Regions from separate parts of the Psychrosphaera haliotis genome, predicted to be linked through region 1. Evidence: predicted binding sites of a transcription regulator. Region 1 holds the regulator's gene; each other region holds the start of a gene.
The links. Region 1 encodes sigma-54, which starts transcription at its own class of promoters, with help from an activator protein. Its sites were predicted from a motif close to GTTGGCACGNNNNTNGNNT; they were not measured.
Positions count from the first base shown of each region.

Region 2: a site for sigma-54 is predicted at 1,169-1,187, ahead of ABD009_RS00780 (DUF2884 family protein). Genes of this name have one in related genera too.
Region 3: a site for sigma-54 is predicted at 1,603-1,621, ahead of ABD009_RS11470 (diacylglycerol kinase family protein). Genes of this name have one in related genera too.
Region 4: a site for sigma-54 is predicted at 2,307-2,325, ahead of ABD009_RS06195 (nidogen-like domain-containing protein). Genes of this name have one in related genera too.

Region 1 covers NZ_BAAAFQ010000004.1:685,073-690,865, reverse strand. Annotated here, with positions in the region: gene rapZ (RNase adapter RapZ) at 1-224, opposite strand, end outside; gene ABD009_RS05690 (PTS sugar transporter subunit IIA) at 227-676, opposite strand; gene hpf (ribosome hibernation promoting factor) at 767-1,054, opposite strand; gene ABD009_RS05680 (RNA polymerase factor sigma-54) at 1,089-2,582, opposite strand; gene lptB (LPS export ABC transporter ATP-binding protein) at 2,635-3,360, opposite strand; gene lptA (lipopolysaccharide transport periplasmic protein LptA) at 3,377-3,865, opposite strand; gene lptC (LPS export ABC transporter periplasmic protein LptC) at 3,858-4,415, opposite strand; gene kdsC (3-deoxy-manno-octulosonate-8-phosphatase KdsC) at 4,415-4,981, opposite strand; gene ABD009_RS05655 (KpsF/GutQ family sugar-phosphate isomerase) at 4,981-5,793, opposite strand, start outside.
Region 2 covers NZ_BAAAFQ010000001.1:174,404-180,196, reverse strand. Annotated here, with positions in the region: gene glnS (glutamine--tRNA ligase) at 1-941, opposite strand, end outside; gene ABD009_RS00780 (DUF2884 family protein) at 1,235-2,014, shown strand; gene ABD009_RS00775 (LysE family translocator) at 2,105-2,767, opposite strand; gene ydiJ (D-2-hydroxyglutarate dehydrogenase YdiJ) at 2,789-5,793, opposite strand, start outside.
Region 3 covers NZ_BAAAFQ010000007.1:409,704-415,496, forward strand. Annotated here, with positions in the region: gene ABD009_RS11470 (diacylglycerol kinase family protein) at 1-1,552, opposite strand, end outside; gene ABD009_RS11475 (hypothetical protein) at 1,880-2,323, shown strand; gene nhaA (Na+/H+ antiporter NhaA) at 2,316-3,698, shown strand; gene gdhA (NADP-specific glutamate dehydrogenase) at 3,688-5,046, shown strand; gene ABD009_RS11490 (HU family DNA-binding protein) at 5,178-5,453, shown strand; gene ABD009_RS11495 (extracellular solute-binding protein) at 5,610-5,793, shown strand, end outside.
Region 4 covers NZ_BAAAFQ010000004.1:798,405-804,197, reverse strand. Annotated here, with positions in the region: gene ABD009_RS06200 (dipeptidyl-peptidase 3 family protein) at 1-629, opposite strand, end outside; gene ABD009_RS06195 (nidogen-like domain-containing protein) at 801-2,249, opposite strand; gene ABD009_RS06190 (bifunctional GNAT family N-acetyltransferase/carbon-nitrogen hydrolase family protein) at 2,519-4,042, shown strand; gene ABD009_RS06185 (hypothetical protein) at 4,053-4,490, opposite strand; gene ABD009_RS06180 (sodium:solute symporter family protein) at 4,608-5,793, opposite strand, start outside.

The DNA.
Region 1 (5,793 bases):
GGTAAGAAGTCCAAATTATCCATTAACTCTTGTTCAGAGCTTGGTAAGTTTCGAACATCAATGCTTACAGCAACTTGTGGGTAATTTTGTGATAACGAATGCGATAGAGCAGGCAGTAAGTCTACTGGCAGATTGTCAACGCAGTAGTAACCTAAGTCTTCAAGTACTCTAAGTACTACCGTCTTCCCTGAGCCTGAACGGCCACTAACTATAAATATATGCATGATTAAGCAGCTTCAATTACGTTGTATAAGTCGTTATCTGTTTCGGCACTTCTAATTCGTTTCAGCATATCTTTGTTATCAAAGATTTCTGCAATAGACGCAAGCGTTTGAAGATGCACATCACATTGATCTTCAGGCACTAATAGTGCAAAAAATACGTCTACTGGGCGATTATCAATCGCGTCGTAATTTATTCCAGGGTGACTAACCAATAATACCGCGACTGGTTCACCTTTTGGGGTGATTTTTCCATGAGGAATGGCTACACCATTTCCTATTCCTGTACTTCCTAGTTTTTCGCGATTCATTAGACTCGCCAATATATCTGTGCAAGTTAGATCAGGTAACTTAGTACTAGCAATCTCGGCAATATGCTCTAGGATCTTTTTCTTGCTTTGGCAGTCTGCCAGCACTTTTGTGCAGTCAGGTTGCAGAAGTAACTTTACATTCATGGTTTTATTTTACTGCTATTTTCTTTTGATCTTATCTCAAAAGATGGATTAAAAGTACCGTCCTTGGCACTTTAATTTTAATGAGAGAAGTTAGTGTCGAATTAACTTTTCTTTATGCTTAATAACTTGACGATCAAGTTTATCAATTAATGAGTCAATAGCAGCATACATATCTGTATGCTCCGATGTAGCAAAGAGCTCTCCACCGTTAACATGCATGGTCGCTTCTGCTTTTTGGCTTAGCTTTTCAACGTCTAAAATCACATGGACGTTGTTAATGTGGTCAAAATGACGCTGTAACTTTGCAAATTTCGTATCAACATACTCTTTTAAAGACTCTGTTGCATCGACATGACGACAAGTTAAATTAATTTGCATATGCACTTCCTTCTTAATTGATAAAATGGGTGTATTACACCAATCGTTTTCTCTGGTTTGAAGGGGGAATGTTTAACGACTCCCGGTATTTTGCGATAGTTCTTCTGGCTACTTGGATGCCCTGTTCGGCCAGAATATCGGCAATCTTACTGTCACTTAACGGTTTTACTTGGTTTTCAGCGGCAACTAACTTTCTAATTAAAGCTCTAATTGCGGTTGATGAACATTCACCACCATTTTCGGTGCTAACGTGGCTAGAGAAGAAGTACTTTAATTCAAAGATTCCTCTGGGAGTGTGCATGAATTTTTGTGTTGTCACACGTGATATTGTGGACTCATGCATATCAACCATTTCTGCTACATCGTTTAGAACCATTGGCTTCATAGCTTCTGGACCATATTCAAAAAAGGCTTGTTGCTGCTGTACTATACAATTTGATACCTTCAATAAAGTGTCGTTTCTGCTTTCTAAACTTTTAATAAACCATTTTGCTTCTTGTAAGTGTGAACGAACAAATTGAGCATCAGAGCTATTAGTTGAAGTTTTAGACAGTGAAGCGTACTGTTCGTTCACTTTAATTTTAGGCATAGAATTGGGATTTAGCTCTACTAACCAACGACCTTTTTTCTTAATTACGCTAACATCTGGAATTACATAGTCAATTTCATCTTTAATAACTAAGCTAGCAGGGTTTGGGTTCAGAGACTGAATGAGCTCTAAGGCTTCTTTTAAGTCATTTTCTTTTAATTTTGTTTTACGGAGAATGGTACGGTAATCGCGATTAGCCAGTAGGTCGATATTCTCGGCAATTAAATCAATAGCTTCCTGTCTAAAAGGCGTATCAATACTATATTGTTGCAACTGAACAAGTAGGCATTCTTGCAAGCCTCGGGTAGCAACACCAATAGGATCAAAGTGTTGGATACGCTTTAATACGGCCTCTACTTCTTCAATTTCAACATCTTCAATATCTACAGACTCTACGATGTCTTCTGTTGATACGGTCAAAAAGCCTTTATCATCGATGGCGTCAATAATCGCGGTAGCAATGGCTAAGTCATGTTCTGAAAAAGGAGAAAGATTAAGTTGCCACTTTAGATGGTCTTGAATATCCAGCGTTGTTTCACCCTGGTAAACGGTGTCTTCGCCTTCGTAGGCTGGGCCTGAGCTAGCAGGAGCCGCACTCATGTAATCGTCCCAACTAGAGTCAGTAGGGAGCTCGTCACCTATTGTTTGTTCTTGAATGTTTTCGTTGGTATCACGTTCATCTTTGGTCCATTCAATTTCATCGTCATTTGAATTAGATGCGGCTTCATTTTCATGGCGGTCGTGATTGTCTTTAGGGAGTTCAATATGCTCAACAGAACCATGCTCCTCGTCATTTTCTAACAAGGGGTTGCTGTCCAAGGCTTCTTGGATTTCTTGTTGCAGTTCTAACGACGACAATTGCAACAAACGAATTGCTTGTTGTAATTGAGGGGTCATAGTTAACTGCTGACCCATTTTAAGTTGTAGTGTTGGTCTCATTTGATCCCAGTAAAGTACTGACTAAAATAAACTTATTTGTACTAACAAAATATCAAAGTTTGAACTGGTCACCAAGATAAACTTTCTTCACAATGTCACTTTCTAGTACCTGTGAAGGAGTTCCTTCGGCAATTAGCTCCCCATGACTTACGATATAGGCTTTTTCACAGACATCAAGTGTTTCACGGACATTATGGTCAGTAATAAGAACACCTATTCCCTTTGCAGTTAATTGTTGGATTATTTTTTTGATATCTATCACCGAGATAGGATCAACACCTGCAAAAGGTTCGTCTAAAAGAATAATTTTTGGATCTGCCGCTAAAGCACGTGCAATCTCTACCCTGCGACGTTCACCGCCAGATAAGGCCATACCAAGGCTGTCCCGTATATGATCGATATGAAACTCCGCAATAAGATCATCTAACAAGTCTGCTTGCTGGTTAGCATCAATGTCTTTGCGCATTTCTAGAACTGACATGATGTTTTGTGAAACCGTAAGCTTTTTAAATATCGAAGACTCTTGTGGAAGATAACCGATACCTTTACGAGCTCTTACGTGCATAGGCTCATGACTTAAATCGTTTTCGTCGAGTTGGATAACGCCTTTATCATTTGGTACAAGACCTACAATCATATAAAACGTGGTTGTTTTGCCTGCGCCATTAGGTCCTAGTAAACCCACAACTTGTCCGGCTTCAACCGACAGGCTTACATCTTTAACAACTTGTCTACTTTTATAAGATTTGGCTAAATGCTTGGCCACCAACTTGGTCATATTAGGTTTTCTCTACTTAGTTATTTGGCTGTGTTTTTTTTGTTTTAATAGTCGTTGTTACACGGCCACCTGTTGATTTATCGCCGTCTGCTTTAACTCGCTGAGCATTTAAATCAAAGACAATATTGCCACTTTCAACAATTGAGCTGCCTTGCTTATATTTAGCTTCGCCGTTTAGCTCCAAAACTCGATCGTTAATCATATATACAATTTCGTTAGAACTCGCTTCTAATAACTCACTGGCAGGATCGTCCTGAATAAATTTGGCCGGTTTACCTTTGGCTATTAACTTTTCTCCTACGCCATCTTTAGTGATGACAAAAAGCTCGTCCGCAGTAATAGTTAAGCTACCTTGCTGAATTTTCACGTTGCCACTAAAAAACATAGTGTTATTTTTGTAATCTAGATCTTGGTTTTCAGAGTCGATAACAAGGTCATCATTAGCGATGGCCATTTGACAGATTAGTAATAGTGAAGCTAAAAAAATAGTTAAAACCTTAGTCATCCTGATTTCCTTTTAAGATTGTTCTTACATGCTTTGTTAAAGTTACTCGCTCGGCTTTTAAATCAGCACGCAAGCCTTTGCCTTCAATAGTCGTTTTTTCGCCGCGAATAATAATAGGCTTATCGGTAACCACGAGCTGAGAGTCTAAATCAATTTCAATATACTCAGTTTCAATACTAGTCACTAGTTTATTATCATTAAGCTGGAACATAGTAACGTCATTTTCTAGTGTTAGCCGGCCATCTTGAACACTTCCCGTCATTGCCGCTAAACGCCAAAAGGGTTTGTCGTCTTGGTAAATTATAAACTCTGGCTGCTCAAAATACGTAAGTGCAAGCTGAGCATAATGTTCCATTTTCTGTGAAAAAACTTCCTGTTTTAATTTACCTTCAACATTAAACATTTCTTGATGTAAGAGTGTAGCGGTAAAGTCCGGTATTAATACAGGCTCATCACTATCATCAAATTCATTTAGTGTATTAAAAGCAGGTAACCACAGATATAAACTAATACCTATGAAAATTAAAATTATGACGAGTTTAGTTCTCATTAACTGCTCGCACCCTCAAAGTGACTGGTGATGTAGTCTTCGCCTTGTTGCGCCATAATGATTAAATCTGTTAACTCTCTTACCGCACCTTTGCCACCAGGAGTTTGCGTAACGTAATGCGATATTTCTTTTACAAAGGGATGTCCATCGGTAACTGAAACGGCAAAGCCAACTTTTTTCATAACAGGAACGTCTGGAAAATCGTCACCAATAAAGGCTACTTCATGGGCCTCTACCGATAAGTCAGCACAGAGTTGCTCAAAGCCAATGAGTTTCGTTTCCATACCTTGATAAATATGTTTCACGCCAAGGCTGTTCATTCGATTTTCTACAATTTTAGAATTTCTTCCTGTGATAACCGCAACCTGACATCCCGTGTTCATGAGTGCTTTTAATCCAAAACCGTCTTTAGTATTGAATGCTTTTAGTTCTTCGCCATTATTGCCCATATAAACAGAGCCATCGGAAAAAATACCGTCGATATCACAAATCAGAAGCTTTATTGCTTTCGCTCTATCTACAACATCGCTTGGTAAAGGTTGGTACCATTGACTAAATCTTTGCATTAGATAACTCCAGCCTTTAATAAGTCATGCATGTTTAAGGCGCCAACAGGTTTATTTTGTTCATCAACAACAAATAAACAACTGATTTTTTTAGACTCCATTAAAGTCAACGTTTCCGCGGCAAGTATGTTTGCCGTCGTCACCACTGAGCTTAACGTCATTACTTTTGTAATATTAAGGTCTGTTCTAAATTCTGCGTGATCTAACCAACGACGTAAATCACCGTCGGTAAATATTCCAATCAATTCTTGGTTTGCATTGACTACACCTGTCATCCCTAAACCTTTTGCGGACATTTCTATAATTGCTTCTTTTAATGTCGCTTTTTCGCTGACCATTGGAATTCGGTCATGGGTATGCATTATGTCCTTGTTTGTTAATAATAGTTTTCGGCCTAGCGCTCCACCTGGATGGCTAAGTGCAAAATCTTCAGCGGTGAAACCTCTTGCTTCGAGCAAGGATACCGCTAATGCGTCACCTAATACTAGACTAGCCGTAGTTGAAGCAGTAGGAGCTAAACCAAGCGGACAAGCTTCTTCTTCAACACCTGAGTATAAATGAACATTGCTGTTTTGAGCTAAAGTGGATTCAGAGTTACCTGTCATAGATATAATCACGCAACCGTAGCGTTTTAACACAGGTAATAAAGTAACAATCTCTCCTGTCTCACCACTATTTGATAATGCTAAAACAACGTCTTCTTTTGTGAACATGCCAAGGTCACCGTGGCTTGCTTCACCCGGGTGTACGTAAAATGCAGGTGTTCCTGTACTTGCTAGAGTAGCGGCAATTTTATTGGCTATGTGGCCAGA
Region 2 (5,793 bases), on a different contig from region 1:
ATTCGCTTACAGAATTCCGTTACTGAACCAGGTGTATAACCTCTGCGCTTTAGGCCAGCTATTGTAGGCATACGAGGGTCATTCCAACCTTCTACATGGCCATCTGTCACTAACGTATTTAATTTACGTTTACTCATAAGAGTATACTCAAGGTTTAGCCTTGAAAACTCATACTGATGAGGGCGTGATTCTATTGAAATATTGTCCAATACCCAGTCATATAAACGCCTGTTATCTTGGAATTCTAGTGTACAAAGAGAATGCGTAATGTTTTCTAATGCATCGGAAATACAGTGCGTGAAGTCATACATTGGGTAAATGCACCACTTGTCACCGGTTTGATGATGATTTACAAATCGAATTCTATAAATAACTGGATCGCGCATACAGATGAAGCTAGAGGCCATATCAATTTTGGCACGTAAACAACATTCGCCTTCTTTAAACTTACCATCTCTCATTTCGTGAAATAGTTTTAAGTTTTCTTCTGGTGATGTTTCTCTATAAGGACTATTTTGGCCAGGCGACTTTAAAGAACCGCGCATTTCACGTATTTTTTCTTGACTAGAAAACTCTACGTAAGCAAGCCCTTTATTAATAAGCTCTTCTGCATATCCAAATAATTGATCAAAGTAGTTTGACGAATAACAAATGTCACCGTCCCACTTAAAGCCTAACCAATTTACGTCTTCTTTGATGGCATTAACGTAATCAATGTCTTCTTTTTCTGGGTTCGTATCATCAAATCGTAAGTTACAAAGACCATTATAGTCCTGGGCAATACCAAAGTTTAATACGATAGATTTAGCATGACCTATATGAAGAAAACCGTTCGGCTCAGGTGGAAACCGAGTATGTGTCGTTTTATGCTTACCAGCCGCCAAATCCGCATCTATAATGTTGCGAATGAAATTCGATGGGCGATTCTCAGTATCCGCCATTTTTAAACCCTTATTATTCTATGAATTAGTTTGAGTATACCACTATGCTCATTGGTTACGCCAAGCATAAACTGTTGTTTGAACACTTTTAAAACAAATAAAATCAGATACTTTAGATATGGGCAAAATTACTAATAACTAGTCCTTTTCACCAACAAATTACAATTAACAAAACTTACAAACATACTCAAAACGCTTGAATCCCCTAATCAGCCTAGGTATAAGGAAATGGCACAATGCTTGATACACTAAACCCAGTATTTAGAATAATTAAAATTTAAATTGGAAATAAAATGAAAAAATCATCTTTAGTTTTTGGCTTAATTGCCGCGCCAGCATTGTTAGTTTCGAGTGCTACTTTTGCTAATAACGACGGCATTGTTACCGAACAATGTGATGTTACCTTTAAGAACAAAGTGTCTATCACGCCTGAACACATTTTAGTGATCAAAGGTAACCAAACTATTTATGATATTTATAACAATGACACTATTTTTTATAAAGGCGAACAAATTAAATTAAACGCATCTGATAATGAGCTTGTTAGTCGCTTTTCAAACGAAACCCGTTCGCTAATACCTACCATTACGGAAATTGCTTTAGAAGCAGTCGGTATTGCATTTGACGGAATTAATGCAGGTTTAGGCCAGTTTGGAGATTCAACAAAGCTAGATTCAAAATTAGCCAATGTAAAAGAACGTCTAGAGGAGAAATTTGCCAACCAAGACGGACATTACACTTTTGAAGAAGGTTCATTTAATATGGACTTTGCAGATGAAGAGTTGGACAAAGCAATTGGCGAAGTAGTTGAGCAAGCTCTACCTTCAGTAATTGGCGGCGTGTTTAAAATGCTAGGCGAAGCTATAGCAAATGGCGATACTGATTTTACTGAACTAGAAAATTTAGAAGCAAACATTGAGCAGGAAATTGAGGCCAGAGCGGAACTGTTAGAAGAGAAAGCGGATATAGTTTGCGATAAAGTTGAAGAGTTAGTTTTCCTAGAGAAACAAATACAAGCTGCACATCCAGACTTAGCTGCCTTTGATTTAATCGATGTTAAGCATAAAAATTAGACGCTTAAGAAACCTAGATATATAGCCTCTAAAGAGTCCAAGTGTTAGAAACAGTGCTTGGGCTCATTTAAAACGTTCTACAACCAACGTTTAGAACAAGCCTATAATTCGCGAACCAAACTCACTTATTAGTATGTTTATCGCTAACAATATCAATACCCACCCCATTACTCGATCAAATAAGTAGGCATTCTTGCTAAACAACTTCCTTACAGACTCTTTAGAAAGCACCAAAGACAAACAGCAGAACCAGGCGGTAGTCGCAATAGCTAAATAAACACCGTACGCCCCTTTGATAATTAATGGCGTTTCTAACGAAACCACAACAGTAAACAATGATAGAAAGAACAGTGTCGCTTTTGGGTTAAGTCCGTTAGTCATAAATCCCAAAGCAAAGGCCTTTTTATCAGAAATACTAGTTGCCTTTAGCTGACTTTCGTTGTTTGTTTGAAGATGTGCTTTAGAACGTATCGCGCCTAAACCTATATTAATGAGAAACAACGAAGCAATAACGATCAACACATCATATAACCAAGGCGTTGCATTGATTATCAAGCCAATACCAGCCAATGCATAAGCAACATGAATGAATATCGCCGTCCCAACACCTACTGACGTTATTAATGCGGCTCGTTTACCGTATTGAATAGAATGTTTCATGACAATTGCAAAGTCAGGTCCTGGACTCGCTACAGCAAAAATGTGTGCTATTGCAATCGTAACAAACTCTAGTGCATATTTTGTAAGGTCCATCTATACCTATTCCTAGTAATTCTATTTAAGTAAATCAGCAATAATCTGTATTGGATGCTTAAGACTGGCTTCCGCAAATCGTTTAGACTGACAACGACAAGAGAAACCCGTTGCCAATATTTGTTCTTTTGGTCTTGAGTCTAAAACGGGCTTCCAGCTAGCGTCAAAAAGGCTTTTCGAAACGGTTTGATTGCCTTTCTCATGCCCGAACGTTCCGGCCATACCACAACAACCGGTGTTAACAGACTCTGCCTCTAAACCTAGCTGAGAAAATATTGTTGGCCAATGTGAAGTACTGTCGTTTATTAATGATTTTTCCGTACAGTGATTAAGTACTGAGTAAATTGAGTTTGCCTTCGCCTCCTTCATTGGTAAATCAATATTAGATATTTGACTCATCAGCCATTCACCAAGGAGCTCTACCTTAAAGTTAACTTTATTTGAACCAAGAAGGTTTGTATATTCGTCACGATATACGAGTGCCATCGATGCATCTAAGCCAATCATAGGTCGACCAAACTTAGCTATTTTGTTGTAGTACGTGGTGGCCTTTCTAGCTGACTTTTCGAATCTATTTAAAAAACCTTTAATATGTTGGGCTTTGCCATTCACTTGAAAAGGTAATATCAGTGGATAAAAACCTAAGCCATTTAACGCAATAACGGTATCCGCTAACAGTTGCGATTCATAGCTTGAGGTAAATGCGTCTTGTACTAGAAAAACAACATTTTTAGTCTCTTCACTAGATAGTTTTTGGTAACGCGTTTCACTGTAAAAGAAAGACTTATCAATGCGTTGAGTAGGATGAGGTGATAGCTTAGGAGCATCCACATAACCGATTACTTTGTTTATTAAAAACTGGCTAAATGGATTATGCGTTAACGCATTGAACAACCTTGATTGCTTAGATAACAACGGCATCATTAATTCGACATTCGATACTAAATGGTCGCTAATAGGTCTCAAGTATCTTAAGTAATATGCCTCTAAAAATTTACTTCTAAAGGTTGGTACGTCAACTTTTACCGGACAAGCAGATGTGCATGCTTTACAAGCTAAACAGGCATCCATACTGTCTTTTACTTCATGACTAAAGTCATACATGCCTAGCTTTTTACCAATAGAAAAAACGACCTTATATGGTAGCCACAATAAGTTTATCAGTGTTGTTTTAGCAAGCATCATATTTGATGGAGACATGTTTTCACCTTGAAGGCGAAGCCATTCTCGCATTAACGTTGCACGTCCTTTTGGAGAAAAACGTCTATCGCGTGTTGCTTTATAAGAGGGACACATCACACTAGATTCATCGTAATTAAAGCATAAGCCATTACCATTACAATTTATTGTTTGAGGGAATTCTTGTCTAATCTCAATAGGTATTTCGCTATCAAACTTCCCACGTTTAACGCTATCTACGCTTACTAGTTTTTCGTTTGAATCTAACGGCGTACAAATTTTACCTGGGTTTAGTCTATTTTTAGAATCGAATGCAGTTTTTATTTTTCTCAGTTCATTAAATAATTCAGCACCAAAAAATTCTGGGCCATATTCACTACGGTAACCTTTTCCATGCTCGCCCCACATTAGACCATTATATTTAGCCGTAAGTGCTACGACTTCATCAGATATACTACGTAAGACTTTCTCTTGCTCTGGGTCCATCATGTTAAGCGCAGGCCTCACATGAAGCACCCCCGCGTCTACATGGCCAAACATGCCATACTTTAAATTATGTTTATCCAGTACAGCCCTAAATTCCGAGATAAAATCTGCTAAATTCTCTGGTGGGACTGCTGTATCCTCAGCAAAAGCGATCGGCTTTTTATCTCCCTGAACGTTACCTAGTAAGCCCACTGATTTTTTACGCATGGCATAAACTCGGCCCATGTCTGCACGGTCATTTGTCACGCTGTAAGTGAGAACACCGGATTGCTGCTTGGCAATCAAATCGTCTAATCGGTTACACAGGCTTGAAACCTTCGCCGTTTGGTTCTGATCATCTTCGTCATTAAACTCAACAATATTTAAGCCATCAACAACACTACCAGGCTTTTCTATAATCAAATCTGCTACGTCCGCCCAAACCACATCTTGTTTCGCTAGGTTCAGAACTGTGCTGTCAATGGTCTCAACTGATGTTGCTTTTGCGTCGACTAAAAAAGGAGAGTTACGTAAAGCCGAATCAAAACTATCGTAGGTGATATTAATCATGGTTTTGAATTTTGCGATAGGCGTTATATTTAACTTTGCTTCTGTTATAAACGCCAATGTACCTTCAGAACCAGCTAATACCCTTCCTAAGTCAAACTCAGTTAAATCGTCGTTAAAAACATGCTCTAAATCATAGCCGGTCAAAAAGCGATTTAATCTTGGAAACGTTTCAAGGATTTTATTTCGTTGTGAAAAACATGTTTCGTAAACTTGGCGGTAAATTTTTGCATTTTGATCATCGCTGTTCGCAATCTTCAATGCTTCAGACGTTAACATTTTTTTGGTAGAAAGGTTGTGCCCTGAAACAGTGACAGCATCTAGCTCTATAACATGATCACTAGTTTTGCCATAAACGAGTGAACCTTGACCAGATGCGTCAGTATTTATCATACCGCCTATGGTAGCTCTGTTTGAAGTAGATAAGTCTGGTGCAAAAAAGAAACCATAGGGCTTCAAAAAGTCATTTAATTGATCCTTGATAACACCTGACTGTACACGGACCCATTTTTCTTCAACGTTTATTTCGATTATCTCTCGCATATGACGAGACATATCTACAACTATGTAATTAGTTAGTGACTGTCCATTAGTGCCCGTACCACCGCCCTTTGGTGTGAACTTTAAGTGCTTGTATTCGTTTTTGTTTGCTGCCGACATTATTGCTAAAACATCAGCTTTAGTTTTAGGGAATAAGATTGCTTGAGGAATGGCTTGGTAAATACTGTTATCCGTAGACTGGGATAATCGAGAGCCGTAACTTGTCTCAATGTCACCACAATATGATGAGCTTCGTTCTGATAATAACGAACAGA
Region 3 (5,793 bases), on a different contig from region 1:
CATCAATTACATAGCCAATAGGTGTTTTACTTCTAATCGTTATTTTTTTAGCTTTTGCTGTGTGAATCGAGTCTGGTGCGGCCGATTCGGAAAGCCCTGCTATTGCTAAACTTGCAACATCTGCAATGTTTTCAATAAATTCATTCTTTTCATCAAACCAAGTAATATTTAATAAACCGTCATGGAAGTTAGGGTTGCCATCTCCTTGCGCAAGAACCGTAGAAAATGGCGCAGCATTAGCAATAACCAAGCTTTTTGTTTTTATGTTCTGTGCTGGCTCAGAATCAAACTGCACCATTAAATCCAAGTTTTCTTCTGTGTTGAGGGCCTCCCAGAAGCCATGTAAATAGGCAAACTGACCCAGTTGGTTTTTAGTTTCTCGGTCAGCAGAGTTTATCATTTTCTGCTCAATACCCACCGCAGCAACGAGTAACATAGTTTTGTCATTGCATACTGCCGTATCCATACTCACGGTATTGTCGCTAACAATATGTTTAATGGCTGTTTCTATTGGAATTACTTTGCTCGAAATACCAAAAAGGGTGTGAGCCAGTGCGTTTGCTGTACCAAGTGGGATGATACCAAATTTTATGTCCGAGCCGGTTAGTTCTGTCGCCACTTCAGCAAGAGTTCCGTCGCCACCAGCTGCAATGACCATTGAGGTTTTACTAGCAACTGCTTCTTTTGCCCAATCTTGAGCACTCTTTTCTTCCGTGGTTTCAACCACTTTTAAGTTAAACTTTTGTTCTAAATAAGCTTGTATTTTTAATTGATACTTTGGCCACTTGCCTTGGCCTGAAACCGGGTTAGCAATTAACCAAGCTGGTTGCATTAATTTTAGTAAACCTGCTTCTCTGTATTGAATAAGGCGCTTCAATTGCTTTTTGTTTAAGCCTGCCTGGTTTCTAATATCGGTTATATTTGATAAAACATCTCTTACTTCTTGCTCAGGATGTTTTGCAAGTAGATATGCAGCAACACAAAATAATGAACGACCACGACCTAAAGCACAGTGCACCATTACAGGCTTGTTCTGTCTGCGTTTATTGTCTATCCAGTTTAATGCCTGCCTTAGTTGTTCAGTGGTAGGGCTTCGATGGTCTAAAATTGGAATGTTAAGATAATCCATATCTATAAAACGACTGCTCCAATCCAATGCGTCAAATTCGGCAGTAACATCTAGCACTGCTTTTACTTCATGTTCTTCAAGTTCTAAGGCTTCTTCTGCTGACAAGCGACTGGCAAGATAAATATCATCTTGAATGTGGTGAATGTAGTGACGATCCTTTTTAGCATCTTTGCTTTTTGCGGCATAGTTATAAAGCTGCACACCAATCATAAAGGGTAGAAAAATAATTCTGATAATAGCCGGTATGCTGCCGTCGGTTCGTTTCCTAAATATTCTTGGCTGATTTGTCATATACCCAACAAATACAACCAGCAACGATATAGCTATCCAATTCAGAAGAATACTGAGGATGATAGAGTCAGTTAGGCTTGCGAGATAGGCAAGAAGACCGCCAAAAATTCCATATAAATATTCGATGTACATATTAACCTCAGTTAACTTAGCGCTAACATTTTAGAAACGAACTTAGGTCTTTGCTAAAACCATGCCTATCTTGTAAGTATATGAAAATTATAGATTGTTATTGATCTTTTGCCATCTTTTAAAAGTATCTGAAGGAACATACTGTAATTTTTACATTGTTGTTATGTTAATTATTCTCAGACATCTCGAATTTTTACTAACAAGAGGGTGTGATAATCGCAGTTTAAATTTTCAACTTGCTGTTATTTATACCATTTTGTTGTTTGTTTTATAAATGGCATAAACCTAGCTTTAGTAAGGTAATGTTTTAAAGTAAGTAGGTTGTATATGACATCAAATAACCCAAATCTTCCTGAGGTTGCTTTTTTAGAAGCAAGTCAGTTTTACAGTGAGTTAGCAAATCATGTTGAGGATCTTTCTATTCGTCATGGGTTAATTAAAGTATCGAGTGTATTTCAAGAAATCCATGAAAAAGTAGGTAAATGGAAAACCAAATCTAAATGGACAGGACCGCTACATGAACTCTTTTGTAGTTGGAACAATAACCTTAATCAAATGCGAGTAGGGAATACGTCCACACCGGAGTTATCTTTGTTGGAGCAACGTTTACAAGTGGAGTCGGCAAACCTATCTAAGCTAAGAAAAGCATTTAAAGAATCCGAGCCGGAACAAGAAAAGCGATATATTGCTGATCTTATTGCAACGTATTTTAATGTTGTTGATATCTTGACCAAAATGACACGTAATCAAAAGGGAGAGCGTTATGCATAAGGAAGAGGTAGCCGTACCGGGCATTGAAAAAAAGGTAGAGAAACTGCTCAATCCATTTCAGCGCTTTATCGCAGACCAAACTACAAGTAGTAAAGTTTTATTGCTAACAACGGTCGTTGCGCTCGCTTTTGCCAATTCAGGTTTTGCTGAACAAGTGTATGCAGGGCTTCATAGCATGTTTGGTTTTGCTATAAACGATAACCTTTATCAAATGTCCGTTTTACATTGGGTTAATGACGGCCTGATGGCGTTGTTCTTCTTGTTGTTAGGCATGGAAATAAAACGAGAAGTTTTAGTTGGAGACTTAAGCTCACCAAGTAACTTAATTCCAGTTTTAGCCGCGGCGGCTGGAGGAATGTTTTTCCCAGCTATTATTTTTGCCACTTTAAATTTAGGGACACCTTATATAGCAGGTTGGGGCATCCCAATGGCAACTGATACAGCGTTTGCTGTAGGGATTTTAGCACTGCTTGGCTCTAGAGCTCCACTGGCAGCGTTTTCATTTTTAACGGGTTTAGCCATTATTGATGATATTGGTGCCATTATGGTTATTGCCATTTTCTACACGGATAGTATCAACGCGTTGTATATTGCTTTATCTGCAGTACTAACCGCATTGTTATTTGTGCTTAATTATTTAGGTATTAGAAGGCCTTTTTGGTACCTAGTTATCGGTGTTTTACTATGGCTTTCTGTATTGAGTTCAGGAATTCACGCGACTATTGCTGGCATATTAATCGCAGCAGCAATACCTGCTAGGCCAAAGTATAAAGCGTCTGTAATGGTTGAACGACTTGCCAAAGTAACACAGCGGTTCCAGCGTTTAGTCATTAATCGAGGTGCAAATCAGCCTGTACTTGCATCGAAAACTCAGCATCAACTTGCCGATGAGTTAAAAAACACTGCTAACCAAGCTACAACTCCGCTAAGGCGCTGGGAGAAGTTACTTCACACTCCTGTAGGTTTGCTGGTGCTGCCTGTTTTTGCCTTCTCAAATGCAGGTGTTCAACTTGATGCATCTAGTTTAAGTTCAACACTTAATAGCACGCTAGCCTGGGGAATATTTTTAGGCCTTGTTGTTGGTAAAGGGATCGGTATTCCGCTGATGGTATGGCTAACTATAAAGACAGGAATTGGCAAGTTACCCCAAGGTTTAAACATGTGGCATATGGTTGGTTTAGGTATGCTAGGGGGAATTGGTTTCACCATGTCGATATTCATCACGGGATTAGGCTTTGCAGGGGATCTAGCCACACAAGAGATTGCCAAAACCGCAATTCTTTTCACCTCTTTATTTGCGGGTGTGTTAGGTTATATTTTGTTCAAAGTTGCTCCTTCAAATAAAGTAAAAAAAGGGAATCAGTATGCCGGATAGCCAATATGTAGCTGAATTAAAACAACGCATTCAAGAGCGTAATCCAAATCAAAAAGAGTTTATCCAAGCGGTAACCGAAATTTTAGACAATGTTGCGGGAGAACTTGATGACACTGAACAGTACCGTCGGTATCGTATTTTTGAACGCTTAACTGAGCCAGACAGAATAATTTCATTTAAAGTTGAATGGTTAGATGATGATGGTTGTGCACAATTAAACCGTGGTTGGCGAGTTCAGCAATCTAACTTGATTGGTCCTTACAAAGGTGGCCTTCGTTTTCACCCTACGGTAAGCGAATCAGTAATTAAGTTTTTGGCTTTTGAACAGTGTTTTAAAAACGCGCTGACTGGCTTGCCTCTTGGTGGTGGTAAAGGTGGATCGGACTTTAATCCAAAAGGGAAAAGTGACCATGAGATCATGAGCTTTTGCCAAGCGTTTATGACCCAACTTTATCGTCATATTGGCGCAAATGTGGACGTGCCTGCGGGAGATATTAATGTGGGCGCTAGAGAAATTGGTTTTCTATACGGTCAATATAGGAAAATCAGAAACCAGTTTAGTGGAGTATTAACGGGTAAAGCACTAGAAATGGGTGGTAGCTTAGTACGAACTGAAGCCACTGGTTTTGGTGTTATCTATTTTCTAAAGCACGTACTTGCATTAAAGAGCATGACTATTGAAGGTCTTAAGGTTACGGTGTCAGGCGCAGGTAATGTGGCGCTTTATGCTGCGAAAAAAGCGTTAGAAAATAAAGCTAAGGTAATTACTCTGTCAAACTCCAGGGGAGTGCTTTACAAAGCCAAGGGCTTTACTAAAAGCGATATTGATTGGCTAATAAAATACGACAATATAAAAGATAATACTCTGCTTTCATTTTCTGAAGAAGATTCTAAAAAGTCTGAGGTTGAATGGCGCGCTGGAGAAAAGCCTTGGCAGTATCAATGTGATGTAGCGATACCTTGCGCAACTCAGAATGAGATGAATGGCAAAGAGGCTAAACAGCTGATTGATAACGGTTGTAAAGTTGTTATTTGTGGCGCGAATATGCCTTGTACGTCCGAAGCAATTGCGGCGATTCATGGCGCAAATGATTGTTGCTACATACCAGGCAAAGCATCAAACGCTGGTGGAGTAGCGGTATCAGGGTTAGAAATGTCTCAAAATGCCGGTTTTGAAAGTCAGACCTTTGAATACCTTGATGGGCGTTTGCAGGACATAATGAAACATATCCATGCACAATGTGCAGAATGCGGAAAAACTGAAAATGGTAGCGTTGATTATGAAAAGGGAGCAAGTATTGCAGGCTTCCATATTTTAGCAAAAGCCATGTTAGCTCAAGGGGTATAAGGCTTGAAACGCTTTATATAGCAACAAAATAGCAAAAAAATGGTGGTTTTTGTCGATAATAGGCAAACAACTGTTGAATTTTAGAAATAGGTTCCATAGGATAAGCCTTGTCTCAACTAAAGGATAAAATAATGAACAAAAGTGAACTAATCGAAAAAATGGCACAAAGTGCTGACATGACTAAAGCTGATGCAGAACGTGCACTTAACAGCCTAGTTTCTACAGTAACTGAAGAACTTGCTAAAGGCGGCGACGTTTCTTTAGTTGGTTTCGGTACTTTCAAAGTTAACGACCGTGCAGCTCGCACAGGCCGTAACCCACAAACTGGTGAAACTATTCAAATTGCTGCTGCAAAAGTTCCTGCTTTCAAAGCTGGTAAAGCAATCAAAGATGCAGTTAACGCATAATTTACCGAGTCTCTCGATAAGTTGACAAAAAAAGCCTCATTAGAGGCTTTTTTTATATTCGGAACTAAATAATTCTGTACATTGTTAAAACGTTAGTTAAAATAAATGAGAATCATTCTCAATTAGAAAATAGATAACACTAACAAAGGGTACATAATGAAACGTATATTTTTAGTCGCATTAACACTTTTCACTTCTTTGATTTCAACTTCTGCATTTAGCGCAGAAACGGTAAATATCTACTCTTTCCGCCAGCCGTTTCTTATTGAGCCTATATTGGAGCAATTTACAGCGGAAACTGGTATTAAAACAAAAGTAGTATTCTCTAAAAAAGGCTTGA
Region 4 (5,793 bases), 110 kb from region 1:
CGCATGGTTAGGTAATTTTTGAATTCTTCATCTTCTGCATAAGAAGCTGCTGTTATTAACAACGAAGCCGCGCGACGCATTTCACCTTGATACTCTTGATGATAAGGAGCAATTTCAAGCTTACCTTTTTTGTTGCGCTCAATAATTGAATATAAACCATCTTTGTCGGCTAACTTAAGCTTTTCAAATTCAGCTTTGCTCATATCCGCAGGGTAAAACTCAGCTCCAGGGAATTTTTCAGCGTAACCCGATAAAAATGGCTTGTCGCCGTTTAGTCTGTCCCAAGGCCCATAGTTAATTTGAGCAAAGGCACGAACCTTTGGATCTTTAATTTTGTCTAAAAACGAGGCTTTATCTTCACCAAATGCCTGCATCCAAAATAAGTCATCCATAATTTCAGATGCGTCAATTAGAACGCCTAGCATTTCTTGCTGCTTTTTGCTCAAGTGGCTTAAGTCGGCAGTTAATTCAACCGGATGATAAATATCTAGTCGTGATTTTTCGCCAATGTATTCAACAGTTAATGGCGAGCCTAACGCATCGGTTTTTTGTTCTGGTGCTTTAGAACAAGCAACTAAAAAGCTAGCGGCAATGGCCGTTAATGCAAAGTGCTTTAATTTAAATTTCATGTGAGCCCCTTCGGTAGGTAATTTTTGTTGTTTGACGAAGTAAAGTCAGTGAGGTGTTTTTAGCATTTATAGTGAGAGTTTGCATTATTTTCATTAAGCAAATTGTGGAACCGCTTATATTTCAGGCATAAAAAAAGGAACCGAAGTTCCTTTTCTGTTAATAACGTTAAATTACGCTGCTTTTAGTTTTCTTTTGCGTTGTAATGCAATAAAACCACAACCAACCAATAACAGCATTAGTGGGTTAGGCTCATCAACATTGGTAGCATCAGGAACAAACTCAGTAAGAGCTACTTGGCGAACTTGTTGATTACCAGCATCAACGAATGATAGACCAGTAACAAACGCATTAGGGTCAGTAGGGTCAACCATATTTGACGTATCAATACCTAAAATACGGAATTGAGAAACACCATCAGGTCCAAAGAAGTGGCGGAAGTTTGCATCTAAGAACTGAGAAAATTCCCAGCCGTTTGCACCCATTAACCAAAGCTCGTAGTTAGCATTAAAACCGTCAGGTAAAATAACTGACGCAAAGTTAGAGCCGCTATCAACAAAGTAGTCGTAACCAACGGCAACGTCAGGGTCGATAAATACGATTTCGTCAAAATCAACATCAAAGTCAAATGCCCAACCATCTTCACCTTCAGAAATTGGCATAATTGGATTTTCAGGAGTTACGCCCGGCTCTAAGAACTGACCGTCACGGAATGAAAAGCTCCAAATACCTTCTTCGCCAGTATTTGATGTATTTGCTAAATCAACTACGTCAACCGTCAATGAACCCGGCAAAGAATATGAAGTTGGCGTTTCCTCTTCTTCAAGAACAGGCGTTTCCTCTAATACAGGCGTTTCCTCTAAAATAGGTGCTTGCTCTGACCTAGTTTCTACTTGCGTAACTTCTGTTGCTTGAGGTAATTGAGTGCTCTGTGGAAAATTAGGCGGCCCACATACTTCTACAGGACACTCTTCGCAGTCACCGCCTGGACATTCACAATCGCCGTCTGGACAGTCGTCAATGAAACCGTTACCAGCGCCAAATCCTGCTTGTGCACGATCATCCCAATCTAAAGTTTCATAACGAAACTCTAGGTCAAAGTCACCCGCTGTACCAGTATCGGCTGAACGATCAATCAAAACTGCTTGGAAAGTATTTCGCTCACCTGACTCAGAGTTACCGTATTCAGCAACTTCGTGCCAAGTAACCGCTACAACACCTTCAGCCGGAGCACCTATGTATATGTTTCCACATTCGCCAGTTGAAGAGCTATCACTTTCTGAAAACTCATCACCGCAGGTGATGTCCACATCGCCCCAGAATGGCGCAATTATAGGAAGAGTTGCTTGGTCAAAAGAAGACCCTTCAAAGTCATCGAATCCGCCAACAAAACTTAAGTTTCCGTTTGTATTTACAAAAAACGACTCATAAGTTTCACCAAAAAAGTTAACAAAAAACGGTAAGTTCAACTCATTACTAGAACCATCGTCAACCATCGGTGTAGCTACTTCACCGAGTCCATTTTCACCACCCATACCAGTTAAAATTACATCCGCTTTAACTTGCAGTGATAAAACAAAAAATACTACTACTGTGGTTAGTAGTGTTTTTAACATTTTCATTATTATTATGTCCTTGTTTGTACAAATAACTATTTATCTTTAAAGTTACACTTCGATAAGCAATATCAGCGCCAAATGGCAATCCCTTGACTACACTGGTGTGTTAAAAACAAACAGATTTATGTGTAAAAATATTGGACACATTTAAGACCTTTATTTCTTCAATAATATCTCCATATATATTTGAAAGATCTGAGTTTTATTTAAGGGTCTAAAGAAAGTTGTTCTACTATTTGAGCAATCGATAAAATTTTTTAATTGGAGCTATGATGGCGGCAGAGAAAACGCATTTAGAGATCTGTAACCTTACCAAAGGTCAATATCCAGAAATTAAGACTTTAATGGATCGTGCTTATCCAGACCTTGGAGGTGCATGGCCGTCACATACTATTTTTAGATTGATAGATCAGTTCCCAGAAGGGCAAATTGGCATTGTTGATGATGGCGTATTAGTGGGCATCGCGCTCAGCGTTCAAGTTGACTATGCGCGCTTTTCCAATCCGCACACTTACGAAGATATTGTTGATGGTCATGACCGTGTTTTTTCTGACGAAGAAGGAGACGCGCTGTACGGATTAGATGTAGTGATATCGCCAACTCACCGAGGAATGAGGTTAGGACGACGCTTATATGATGCAAGAAAAGAGCTGTGTAGACAGTACAACTTGAGGGCTATTTTAGCGGGTGGTCGAATTCCGCTGTATCACAATTACAGCAGTGAAATGTCACCAACGGAATATATTGAAAAAGTCGATCATAAAGAGTTGTACGACCCTATCTTAAGCTTTCAATTATCAAACGACTTCCAAGTAAAACGACTATTAAAAAAATATCTACCTGAAGATCAAGGCTCTGTTGGTTATGCTACTTTATTAGAGTGGAACAACATCATGTTTGAACCTACCGATACCGTAATAGAATCTACAAAATCTATTGTGCGAGTGGGTGCGGTGCAATGGCAAATGCGTTGCGTAGAATCAGTAGAAGAATTGCTCAAACAAGTTGAGTACTTTGTAGATACGGTTTCTGACTACCAAAGCGACTTTATCTTGTTTCCAGAGTTTTTTAATGCGCCACTAATGGGCCTTACGGAACAAAGCAACCAAACAGAAGCGATTCGGTATTTAGCTGAGTTTACCGAAACCTTTAAAAACGCTATGTCGCGCATGGCCGTAGAATATAACGCTAATATAATTACCGGTTCAATGCCACTGGCCGAAGACGACAAAATTTATAATGTCAGTTACCTCTGTCATCGCAGCGGAAAAATAGACGAGCAACGAAAAATTCATATAACACCGCATGAACAAAACGACTGGGTTATCCAAGGTGGCGATAAAATCGCAGTATTTGAAACGGATGCAGGACGAGTAGGAATACAAATTTGTTATGACGTTGAATTTCCGGAGTTGTCGCGAATATTAGCCAAACAAGGCCTAGATATTCTGTTTGTACCATTTTGGACAGACACCAAAAACAGTTACCTTAGAGTTAGACATTGCGCTCAAGCTCGAGCCATCGAAAATGAGTGTTATGTAGTGATTGCAGGCTCAGTGGGTAATTTACCTGAAGTGGAAAGTTTAGATGTTCAGTATTCGCAGTCAGCGGTATTAACCCCTTCAGACTTTTCATTCCCGCACGATGCGACGCTAAACGAAGCAACGCCAAATACTGAGATGTTACTGTTCAGCGACTTAGATATGGATAAATTAAAAATTCTTCATAGCGAAGGTACAGTTCGGAACCTCAAAGACAGACGCGAAGACTTGTACAAAGTGGAGCTGGTTAAATAGCCTAGTTAACTTAACTTTTTTTGGTGGTGAATTCGCTGATGTATTTGCCACCTTTAATCTCTGCAATAACGCGCAGTTTTTGTGTGTCGCCCGCTTTAGTAAGTTGCTGGTTCAAGGTAGTTTTATGCTTCCAGTAAAACGCATTGTTGTCTTGTAGAAGAGGGTACTCGGTCACTACATTATTGTCGTCAACGGTAAATAACGTAGCGGAATCTAACGCAAAGGTTGAATTTACATAAGTTTCGCCGTTTTTGTCGTACACATTTAGCTGTAAGTCGCCTGACTCTAATATGCACATTTGCTCAATCACATCGCAAGGGCCTTGTTGCTGCAATACAATAACTTTGTCTTTAGCCGCTTGGTTTTCCACCCACATGTCAGACAATATATACCCGCCTAATATTAAGATTGGAGCCACGTATAACGCCATTTTGGTGTGTTTATTCATATTTTAACCTCGTTATTATGCTTGAATTGTAAACGGGAATAATTAGTAAATATAGAAATAAAAAAAGGCTTCCCAAATGTAGAGTCAAATGGGAAGCCAAAGGGTAAAAACACATGTTTAGTGTGCGTGCGCTTTTCCAGCTCCATGAGGGACACGGAAGTTATCTACCATGTCTTGGATTTCTTGTGGTGCAGGTCCGGTAAACTTAAGCATGATAAATGCAACGGTAAAGTTCACGATAGCGCCTACAGCACCAAAGGCATTAGGCGAAATGCCTAAGAACCAATTTTCTTCTAATCCACCTAAAAATGAAGTGCCTGGTATAAACATGAATCCTTTATGTTGGAATACATACAGCATAGTTACACCTAGACCTGCACACATGCCTGCTACGGCAGCAGTGCCACTCATCTTTTTAGAGAATATACCCATCATTAATGCCGGGAATAAACTCGATGCGGCTAAACCAAAGGCCAACGCAACGGTACCGGCAGCAAAGCCTGGTGGATTTAACCCCAGCCAACCTGCGACAATAATGGAAATGGTCATCACGACTCGTCCGGCCATGAGCTCGTCTTTTTCAGAAATGTTAGGTGTTAACACCCCTTTCATTAAGTCATGGGAAACCGAGGAGGATATCGCTAGCAATAAGCCTGCAGCGGTTGATAGTGCAGCTGCAATACCACCTGCGGCAACCAGTGCAATAACCCAGTTAGGTAGATTTGCAATAGCAGGGTTTGCCAATACCATAATGTCACGATCAACCTTGGTCATTTCATTAGTTTCAGCATTTGCTGTGTATTGGATTTTGCCATCGCCATTTTTATCTTCGAACTGCAATAAACCTGTTTTTTCCCAGTCTTTAAACCATTGAGGACGCTCAGCATACTCTAAGTTTTGACCAGCAACTGGCTCTACCGTGTTCATAAGGTTAAGGCGAGCCATTGCGCCAACAGCAGGTGCTACTGTGTATAGCAGAGCAATAAATACTAACGCGTAACCTGCAGATGAACGTGCTGCTTTTACAGAAGGCACAGTAAAGAATCGCATAATTACGTGCGGTAAACCGGCTGTACCAATCATTAGAGATAAGGTGTACGCGAACATGTTTAATGTGCCGCCCATATTATCCGTGGTGTATTCTTTAAAGCCTAAATCAGTGACCACTAAATCAAGCTTGTCTAATAAATACATGCCACTGCCATCGGCCAAGGTACTACCTAAACCTAGCTGCGGAATTGGATTGCCAGTGAGTTGCAATGAAATAAACACGGCAGGAATAGTGTAAGCAAAAATCAGTACA